DNA from 2 places in the Burkholderia sp. BCC1977 genome. Region 1 is predicted to be linked to the other one. Evidence: predicted binding sites of a transcription regulator. Region 1 holds the regulator's gene; the other holds the start of a gene.
The links. Region 1 encodes LexA, which represses DNA repair genes until DNA is damaged. Its sites were predicted from a motif close to ACTGTATNNNNATACAGT; they were not measured.
Positions count from the first base shown of each region.

Region 2: a site for LexA is predicted at 3,108-3,125, ahead of imuA (translesion DNA synthesis-associated protein ImuA). Genes of this name have one in related genera too.

Region 1 is NZ_CAJPGQ010000009.1:149,338-154,660, reverse strand. Features, by position in the region: gene nodI (nodulation factor ABC transporter ATP-binding protein NodI) at 1-905, opposite strand, end outside; gene U5771_RS10705 (universal stress protein) at 1,229-1,726, shown strand; gene U5771_RS10700 (DUF2939 domain-containing protein) at 1,819-2,520, opposite strand; gene U5771_RS10695 (hypothetical protein) at 2,550-2,888, opposite strand; gene lexA (transcriptional repressor LexA) at 2,915-3,562, opposite strand; gene U5771_RS10685 (sulfate ABC transporter substrate-binding protein) at 3,827-4,864, shown strand; gene cysT (sulfate ABC transporter permease subunit CysT) at 5,008-5,323, shown strand, end outside.
Region 2 is NZ_CAJPGQ010000005.1:166,160-171,482, reverse strand. Features, by position in the region: gene U5771_RS06880 (error-prone DNA polymerase) at 1-951, opposite strand, end outside; gene U5771_RS06875 (DNA polymerase Y family protein) at 958-2,454, opposite strand; gene imuA (translesion DNA synthesis-associated protein ImuA) at 2,387-3,094, opposite strand; gene U5771_RS06865 (ABC transporter ATP-binding protein) at 3,385-4,179, opposite strand; gene U5771_RS06860 (ABC transporter permease) at 4,181-5,077, opposite strand; gene U5771_RS06855 (ABC transporter substrate-binding protein) at 5,217-5,323, opposite strand, start outside.

The DNA of each region.
Region 1 (5,323 bases):
ATTTCGCGGCCCGTGAGCCGCAGGAACACGTCTTCCAGATTGGCCGGCCGATGCAGATAGCGCAATCCCGTGCGACCCTTGAGTCGCGCACTGAGCGGCTCGGGATCGGTCACGTAGCAGAACAGCGTCTCGCCGCTGATCTCGGTGCGCTTCGCGAACGGCGCCAGCTCGTCGCGCAGCGCGACCGGGTCGGGCCCGTAGATCTCGATCACGTCGCAGCCGATCTCCGATTCGATCAGCGCGTGCGGCGCGCCTTCGGCGATCTTGCGGCCTTCCTCGATCACGCACAGCCGGTCGCACAGGCGCTCGGCTTCCTCCATGAAATGCGTGGTGATCAGGATCGTCTTGCCGCGCGCGAGCAGCGAACGCAACCGCTCCCACATCAGGTGCCGTGCCTGCGGATCGAGGCCCGTCGTCGGCTCGTCGAGCACCAGCACGTCGGGATCGTTGACGAGCGCGCGTGCAAGCGTCAGACGGCGCTTCATGCCGCCCGACAGCTCGCCGACCTTCGCATCGGCCTTGTTTTCCAGCTTCGCGAATTCGAGCAGCGGTTGGACGAGTGCGCGTGAAGCCTGCGCCGACATCCCGAAATAGCGGCTGAACACGAGCAGGTTTTCGCGGACCGTGAAGTCGGGGTCGAGGTTGTCGAACTGCGGGACGACGCCGACGCGCTGGCGCGCATGCCGCGCGCGCGACGGAACCGGTTCGCCGCACAGTGAAATGGTGCCGGCATCGGGATACGCGAGGCCGAGCAGCATCTTCAGGGTCGTGGTCTTGCCGGCGCCGTTCGGCCCGAGCAGGCCATAGCATTCGCCGGCCTGCACGTGGAAGGACAGGTCGTTGACGACGAGCTTGTCGCCATAGCGCTTTTCGACGTTCCGGAAATCGATCGGTGCAACGGACATGGGCAGGTTGTCGTTGTAAGCGGGCGCGGACGCGTTTCGCGGCCGGCCGGACGGGCACGCATGCGAACGGATCGGGCGAATGCGTGTCACATGGGCATGACCGAGGCGAACGCACGTCGGCGGCACGAACGGGCCATTCTAGTGCATCGGCTGCGTCTCTTCAGGGCATGCCCGCGCGGCACGGTGCATGCGCGCACGGATCGTGCACCGCATCATCGCCGACGCGCCTCGCGTGGCGAATCAGCGTTTTCCATCCCTTGCGTCCGGAATTGCGGCGCACCATGATGAGTGCATAGGGTACGTAGTCGCGACAGGGAGGTTTCATGGCTAGCTACAACAAGATTCTGCTGTGCTACGACGGCACGCTCGAAGGACGCAAGGCACTGCGGTGCGGCGCCAATCTCGCGCTGGACCTGAAGGCGGAAACGCATTTGTTGTCGGTCGTCGACATGCGCTCGAGCATCGCGCAAAGCGCAGGGTTGCTGACCGACGTCGCGTGCGGCCGCTTCGAGGAAACCGCGCGCGAGATCCTGCAGGAAGGCGTGAACTGGCTGCGCGAGCGCGGCGTTCAGGCGGAAGGCCATTTCGCCTTCGGCTATCCGATCGACGAAATCGCGAATCTCGCGACGGAATTGAAGGCCGACCTCGTCGTCGTCGGCCATCGGTGCCGCAGCGGGTTGTCGAGATGGTGGATGGGGTCGGGCAACACGCAACTGCTCGATCGCGTGAACTGCAGCATTCTGGTCGCGTGTTCGTCGGCGGAAGAGCAAAAAGCCGAGATCGCGCGCGAACGAGAGGCGGCCACCTCGAGTGGAAAGTGAAGCAGTGATCGTGTGACCGGGCGGGTCGTCCAGCGATCCGCGCCGGTTGCTCGCCATGCCGTGTCAGCGGCATCGACCCCGATCGCGACCGCTCACGCGTGCAGGTTGATCGCGGACAGCTTCCACGAAAACAGGCCGAAGCGGTGGAAGATCGCCGCATAGCGTGTGCCGTCGGCACTGCGCTGGTAAGTCACGACAAATTCATCGATATTCCGGTAGCTGGCGCTCGTTTGCTGCGGATGGCCCGCGGCGGCGCCCGGGCTGGCCGGCGCGGGTGCCGGCGCAGAGGCAGCCGAGGCCGAGGCGGTGGCATTGCTGCCCGGTACGGGGGCGCTTGCCGGATTGGCCGGCGGCGCGGCCGGTGCATTGCCCGGCGCACCACCGGACGGCTGGCCCGACCAGTCGGGTGGCCGCTCGCCCGGATTGCCGCGCGGGGGAATGCCGCTCATCAGCGCCGCTACCCCTTCCGGTGTCGCATAGGCATCGACGAGCGGGCCGATCAAGGCAGATCCGATCAGCGCGCCAATCACCGCGAACGGATTGTCCTTCTTCACCGCGTCGATCCGGCGCATCAACTCTTCCGTGACCTGCTGCTTCAGACTGATGCGCAGCGACGGAAAATCGACATATTCACTGACTGATTGCGCATCGCGCGCATCGATCGCCGATTTCAGGCGACCGAGCGCGACATACGGCGATGCGTACGCGTAGCCGATCGCCACCAGGACGGCGACGGCCAGCCCGACGATCAGCAGGGGCTTGAGCCGCCACGCGCGGCCCGACGATCCAGTCACGATGCCTCCGGTGCGGACAGGTTCCGCAATCAGAGACCGCCGTGCGTGGCCGATCGTTCCTCGGCGATGCAGCGATCGATCATCCGGCACACGGCATCGATCGTCCCGACCATGATCAGGCGCGAGCGGCCGTGATAGACGCGCACGGGCGCACGGCGTGCCGGTTCAGCGTGATTCAGGCCGGCGTTCAGCGAGACCCGCGCGAATGCGGGAAGCGCTGACGGCAGCAGCGACGCCTGCCGTTCAACTGCGACTTCTTGGCTCACCACGGGCGCCGCGGCGGACAGCGGCGCGCAGGGCGTGCGGCCGCGCAGGTGACGCAGGCGACCGAATTGACGGAAAGGCAGCAGACGGGAAAGGCGTTCCATGATGTTCTCCTCAGCGAGACCGATTGTCAGAGTTCGCCCGAGCGGATCAGCCCGACGGCGATGCCTTCCAGCGCGAATTCCGCGCTGCCGGCCTTGACGAAGATGTTTTCGTAATCCGGGTTCTCCGCGATCAGCTCGAGGCCGCCGGGCCGGCGCATCAGGCGCTTGACCGTGACGTCGTCGCCGAGACGCGCGACGATGATCTGGCCGTCCTTCGCTTCCGTGCGCTTCTGCACGGCGAGAAGATCGCCGTCGAGAATGCCGGCGTCGCGCATCGACAGGCCGCGCACTTTCAGCAGGTAGTCGGGCTTGCTGGTGAACAGCGCGGGATCGCATGCGTAATGCTGCGAGATGTGCTCCTGCGCGAGGATCGGGCTACCGGCCGCCACGCGGCCGACGAGCGGCAGCGACAGCTGCATCAGGCCGGCGTGCGGCAGCGTGAACTGGTGTGGCGCGTCGTCGATGCCGAGCAGGCGGATGCCGCGCGACGCGCCGGCGGCCAGCTCGATCACACCCTTGCGCGCCAGCGCACGGAGGTGTTCCTCGGCCGCATTCGGCGAGCTGAAACCCAGCTCGGCCGCGATCTCGGCGCGTGTGGGCGGGAATCCGGAGCGCTCGATCGCGCGGCGGATCAAGTCGAACACTTGCTGCTGACGGGCGGTGAGTTTGGTCATGGCTGAACTGTATGGATAGACAGTGAGCTGTATTTTTATACAGTACTTCGCGAATTTCAAGTGTTACTTGAGGTTCGACGCGATCGCGCCGGTTCCGGCGCGATTTCGCGACGTCCGGACGCCGGTTCGTCTGCCGCAACCGTCCGTCCCGTCTGCGTTAGCACTTTTGAGTATTAAAAAATGAAGAACGATTATTTTTAATCATGTAACCCGTTCGTTAGACTGGCCCGACATCGCAATACCGACAACACTGGAGAACCAAGGATGGCGAAGCGCAATACGGGGCTGGTGGGCGGAGTGGGCCGCCTGATCGCAACACTCGCGCTGGGCGCGGCGGCGGCGCTGGGCGTCGCGACGCATGCCCAGGCCGATACGACGTTCCTGAACGTGTCCTACGACCCGACGCGCGAGCTGTACCAGGACTTCAACCAGGCGTTCGGCAAGGCGTGGAAGGCGAAGACGGGCGAGACGGTCAACTTCAAGCAGTCGCACGGCGGCTCGGGCGCGCAGGCGCGCTCGGTGCTCGACGGCCTGCAGGCCGACGTGGTGACGCTCGCGCTCGCCTACGACATCGACGCGCTGGCCAACAAGGGGCTCGTCGACAAGGACTGGCAGAAGCGTCTGCCGGACAACGCATCGCCGTACACGTCGACGATCGTGTTCCTGGTGCGCAAGGGCAACCCGAAAGGGATCAAGGACTGGGATGACCTGACCAGGCCGGGCATCTCGATCGTCACGCCGAACCCGAAGACGTCGGGCGGTGCGCGCTGGAACTATCTGGCCGCATGGGCGTACGCCGTCCACAAGCCGGGCGGCAACGAGCAGACCGCGAAGGAATTCGTGACGAAGCTCTACAAGAATGCGGGCGTGCTCGACTCGGGCGCGCGCGGGGCGACGACGAGCTTCGTGCAGCGCGGGATCGGCGACGTGCTGATCGCGTGGGAGAACGAGGCGTTCCTGTCGATCAAGGAATTCGGCACCGACAAGTTCGAGATCGTCGTGCCGTCGGTGAGCATCCTGGCCGAGCCGCCCGTTGCCGTGGTCGACAAGGTGGTCGACAAGAAGGGCACGCGCAAGCTGGCCGAGGCCTACCTGAATTTCCTGTACAGCCCGCAGGGCCAGGAGATCGCGGCGCGCAACTACTACCGTCCGCGTTCGAAGAACGTGCCGGCGGACCTGACGAAGCAGTTCCCGAAGCTGAAGCTGTACACGGTCGACGACACGTTCGGCGGCTGGACGAATGCGCAGAAGACGCATTTCGCCGATGGCGGCGTGTTCGACTCGATCTACAAGCCGCAGTAACCGCAGTAACGCCAGGCAGCAAACCATAACGACAGCGGCGCGCCACGACAGCGCGCCGCATCCCCGACGGCCCGCCGGCGCGACTCTCCGCGCCGGCGTTTGCGTCGGGCCCGTGAGCAGCAACGACCCAGCAAGAGCATCCGATGACGACGTACACCTTTCGCAAGCCGAGCGCGCTGCCCGGTTTCGGCGTGACGCTCGGCATCACGGTGGCCTATTTGAGCCTCGTGGTGCTGATCCCGCTCGCCGCCACGTTCCTGAAGACCGCGACGCTGTCGTGGGACCAGTTCGTCACCGCCGTCGCGTCGCCGCGCGTCCTCGCGTCGTACCGGCTGACGTTCTCCGCCGCGCTCGGCGGCGCAGTGATCAATGCGGTATTCGGCTTTCTCGTCGCGTGGGTGCTGGTGCGCTACACGTTCCCGTTCAAGCGCCTCGTCGACGCGATCGTCGACCTGCCGT
Region 2 (5,323 bases), on a different contig from region 1:
CCCGTGCGGATAACGCCCGGCCGCCCCGGCGAAGGTTTCCTGTTCCAGATAGCTCGTCGGCGTCAGCCCCGTCGGCACGATCTCGTCGGGATACTCGTAGCGCAGCGAGCTCAGTTCGAAATGGCACGCGTCGAGAATCGCGCACGTCTCCGCGATCTCGTCCGACGCGTACAACTGCCCGATACGCTGCCGCGAACGCAGGTGCTGCTCCGCATTCGGCGCCAGCGCATACCCGCACTCGGCGACCGGCATGCCGACCCGGATCGCCGTCATCACGTCCTGCAATGGCTTGCACGAGCGCCGGTGCATCGTCACGTCGCCGAGCGCGACGATGCGCACGCCGCGCCGCTCGCCGGCCGCACGAATCTCCTCGCGCTGCGCGCCATCGAGCGCGCGCTGCAGCTGCACGAGCCCGAGCCGCGCGCGCTCGCCGAAGGTCGCGCGAAACCATGCGACCTGCGCATCGAGTACGTCGGCGCGCACCGGATACGCGGGCACGAGCATCGCGAAGCAGTCGGGCATGCCGCGCAGGTGCGCGAACTCCGCGGGCGGTGCCGACAGCATCCGCGACGTCAACGTGTAGGTGCCCTTCGGCGCGGCCATCCGCCGCCACGAAATCAGCTCGGAAAGATTGCCGTAACCCTCGCGGTTCTGCGCGAGCAGCACGAGCCCGAACGCGCCGGGGCCCGGATCGTGGCCCGGTGCGACGTCATCCGGCGTGACGTCGAAATACGAACCGATGACGAGCGGCAGCCCTTGCGCCTGCGCCGCGACATGCATGCGCGGCGCGCCGGCCAGCGAGCATTCGTCGGTGATCGCGATCCCGCGATAGCCGAGTTCGGCGGCCCGCTCGACCAGCTCGTCCGCATGCGACGCGCCATGCAGGAACGAAAAGTTCGAACGGCAGAACAACTCCGCGTAATCGGGCAGCCAGCTGAATTCCGCAACCATCTCCGCTCACCCGAACAAGCCGTGCAGGAACCAGCGCGGCTCGACCTGGCTTCCCGAGCGCTCCAGGAACACCCAGTAGCACGCGCCGACCTCGTCCTGGGCGACGTAGTAATCGCGCGCGGCCAGTTGCCCGTCGAACCACCCGGCTTCGATCCGCTCGGCCGACGACATCATCCGGAGCGGCGTATGGAACACCGGCCGGTTCTCGCGCATCAGGAGCGGCTGCGGCTCGGCCAGCAGCCACGTGGGACGCGGCGGCACGGCAGGCAGCCCGCCGGCCGGCTTGCCCGCTTGCGCCTCGAGCGGCAGCCAGCGGTTCGCGGCCTCCGGACGATGATCGGCGACGGGTGCCGCGCGCAGCACGTTCTCCGCGCCGAGCCGCGCGACCAGCAGTTCGAACAGCCGCGCGCGCGACTCGCGCGTGCCGCCCGGCTCGGGAAAGAGATCGTCGGCCGGCGGCGCGACCGATTCGACGCGCGTGGCCTTCAGCCGCACCGCGATCACCGCGGCCGGCAACTCGACGCGCGCGAGCCGCTCGCCGAGCAGCCGCATGAAGTGCGTCTCGTCGCGCACGGGCGCGGCGAACGCGAGCTCGAGCGGCGTCGGCGGCACGGCCTGGCGGCCGCGCTCGTGCTCGAGATCGAACGTCATCGCGGCCAGCGACAGCTGCCGCGCGGCCAGCCACCCGCAGAGCTGCACGACGAGCCGCCGCGCGGCGAACAGCACGGCTTCCGCGTATTCGACGCGCTCCGGCAATTCGAGCCGCACGTCGAACACGGGCGGCACCGCCATCCACGCGAGCGGCTCGACCGCCTCGCCGTACGCGCGATCGAGCGCGGCGAGCAGCGCCGGACCGCAGCGGCGCTGCAGCCCCGCGCGCGGCAGGCCGCGCAGATCGGCGAGCGTGCGGCAGCCGAGGCCGTCGAGCCAGCCCGCATACGGGCGCGCGTCGGGCAGCAGCACGCACGGCAGCCGATCGAGCGTCCTGACGAGCGAAGCCGGCCCGGCCACGCGGCGCCGGATGCGTGCACGCGCCGCCGTGCGCGCGAGCAGCCACGCGCCGCGCCCGGTCGGCGCGGCGGACAGGCGCGCCGCATAGCCGAGCGCCGCGAGCGTCGCGCGCACCTGGCGGCACAGCGACGGCAGGCCGCCGAACAGGCGCAGGCTCGGGCCGACGTCGACGATCAGCGTCGCTTCGTCGTCGAGCGCGACGCACGGCGAGAAGCGCAGCAACGCGAGCGCGACCGCGCGCAGCGCATCGGCCTCGCGGGCGGGATCGCGTTCGACGAGCCGGGTGTCGGGCGCGAGCGTCAGCACGCCGCCGCGCTTCATGCCCGCGCGCACGCCCTGCCGCCGCGCGGGCGCGTCGGCAATCAGCACGACACCCTGCTCGAGCACCGCGCAGCCTGCGTCGTCTGTGTCGTCCGCCGCGCCGTCAGACGGCGGCGGGGCGCACACGTCGAGCGGCAGGCGCGGCAGATGGATGCCGAGCAAGACGCGCATAGCGGCTCTCCACGATGGGCGACGGCAGATCGAGCGCCAGCGGCTCGCTGCGCGCGGGCCCGCGTCGCTTGACGATGTCGAGCGACACGCCGCCCGGCACCGGATGCAGTGCGACGCGCAGCACGGCCGGCGACGGCTGCCGCGCGGCCGACAGCGGGCGCAGCATCACGAACAGCGTGTCGCCGGTGCGCGCGGCCGCGAGATGCAGGCGCCGCAACGCATCGGGCCGCGCGTCCTGCCAGAGCAGCAGCGCACCGCAGCAGCCCGTCCTGAGCGCCTGCTCGGCGGCCCACAACGCGTCGGTGCGGCTGCCGGCACGCAGCCACAGCAGCGCGTCGGACGGCACGCCGAGACCGGCCAGCGCGGTCGCATGCGGCGACTGCGGCGGCGCGACGAGCGCGAGCGGACGCCGCGCGCTGACGGTGCGCGCGAGCGCGGGCGCGAGCAGCCGCATCTCGCCGCAGCCCGGCTGTGCGGCCAGCAATTCGACGAGCCCGCCGACCGGCCAGCCGCCGCCCGGCAGCTCGGCCGACAGCGGCGCAAACCCGGTGTCGATCGTGCGCAAACCGCCGCGCGCGAGCTGCGAGCCGCGCCAGAGCGATGGATGAAGGGATTCGGGAGAAATGGAGGATGCGAGCATGACGCCACCCACAACTGTATGGATATACAGTATATGGCAATGCGCTCGCGTCGCACAGTATTGGTACGAAACCGGCTTTTCGTCAGAGGAAAAACGCGGGAAAAGCCGGCACATCCATCATGTTACGGCGCGCCGCCCCGGGCGTGGCCGGCGCGCGCCGGCCGAACGGCCACCCGCCGCAACCATCCGGCCCCGAGGCCACGCCGGCGAACCGGATCGCGCGGCCAAACCCGCAAGCAAACCGGCACGATGCCACGCCCCGCACACCGCGCCGGTCCGCCCGCCGCGCGTCAGCCGAGCAGCAACGCGTCGTCGTCGAGCTGCTCGTGCCGCACCTTCTCGAACATCTGCAGCAGGTCCGGCACGTCGAGCCCGCGGCGCGCGTCGCCCGACACGTCGAGCACGACCTGCCCCTGGTGCAGCATCACCGTGCGGTCGCCGTAGTCGAGCGCCTGCCGCATGCTGTGCGTGACCATCATCGTCGTCAGCTTGCTCTCGGTGACGATGCGCGCGGTCAGCTCCAGCACGAACGCGGCCGTCTTCGGGTCGAGCGCGGCCGTGTGCTCGTCGAGCAGCAGGATCCGCGACGGCCGCAGCGACGCCATCAGCAGGCTCACCGCCTGCCGCTGGCCGCCCGACAGCAGTCCGATCCGGTCGGTCAGCCGGTTTTCCAGCCCGAGGTTCAGCAGACGCAGCTTGTCGCGGAACAGCTCGCGCGACGGCCGGTCGAGTGCCGCGCGAAAGCCGCGCCGCGCGCCGCGCGCCATCGCGAGCGCCATGTTCTCCTCGATCGTCAGCGCCTCGCAGGTGCCGGCCATCGGATCCTGGAACACGCGCGCGACGAGGTGCGCGCGATCCCACGCGGGCTGCCGCGTGACGTCCGTGCCGTCGATCGCGATGCGTCCCGAATCGACACGCTGGTCGCCGCTGACCGCATTGAGGAAGGTCGACTTGCCGGCGCCGTTCGAGCCGATCACCGCGACGAACTGGCCGTCGGGAATCTCGAGCGACAGCCCGCGCAGCGCGCGCGTCTCGATCGGCGTGCCGGGGTTGAACGTGAGTTTCAGGTCTTGTGCGGACAGCATGTCATGCCCCTCCGTTCTTGCGCGCGAACAGCTTCTTGCGCGTCGCCGGCAGCACCAGCGCGATCGTGACGAGCGCGGCCGTCACGAGGTTCAGGTCCTGCGCCTTCAGGCCGATGAATTCGCTGTTCAGCGCAAGCGCGATGAAGAAGCGGTAGACGATCGCGCCGAGCACGACGGCGAGCGTCGTCAGCACGAGCCGGCGCGCGGGCAGCAGCGTCTCGCCGATGATCACCGCGGCCAGCCCGATCACGATCGTGCCGATCCCCATCGAGATGTCGGCGCCGCCCTGGGTCTGCGCGAACAGCGCACCGGCGAGCGCGACGAGCGCGTTCGACAGCGCCATCCCGGCGAGCGTCGCGCGGCCCGTCGCGATGCCCTGCGCGCGCGCCATCCGCGGGTTCGCGCCGGTCGCGCGCATCGCGAGGCCGAGCTGCGACGAGAAGAACCAGTCGAGACCGAGCTTCGCGACCACCACGACGATCGCGAGCAGCGCCGGGCGCAGCACGTAGTCGGGCATCCAGTCGGGCTGCAGCACGGTGAAGATCGTCGGCTCGGTGATGAGCGGCACGTTCGGCCGGCCCATGATCCGCAGGTTGACCGAGTAGAGCGCGATCATCATCAGGATACTGGCGAGCAGGTCCATGATCTTCAGGCGTACGTTGAGCCAGCCGGTGATGAAACCGGCCAGCGCGCCCGCGACGATCGCGATCACGGTCGACGTGAACGGGTCATGGCCGGCGGAGATCAGCGTCGCGGCGACGGCGCCACCGAGCGGAAAGCTGCCGTCGACGGTCAGATCGGGAAAGTTGAGGATGCGGAACGAAATCAGCACCCCGAGGGCGACGAGACTGAAGATCAGGCCGATCTCCAGCGCGCCCAGAAACGAGAACAGAGACATGATGGGAAAATCCTGTTGCTTCCCGGCCGGACGTGTACGGACGGGCGAAGCGGACGCGCGGCCCCGGGTGGGAGCCGCCCGTCCGGCGGTTTCGTGCAGGCCCGGATCGGGCCTGCCGGCGCGGCGGTGACCGGCGCGGTTACTTGATGACCGTCTTCGCTTCCTTCACGAGATCCGGCGACAGCGCCGTGCCCTGCTTCGCGGCCGCGCCCGTGTTCACGAACAGTTCGAGGTTGCTGCTCGTCT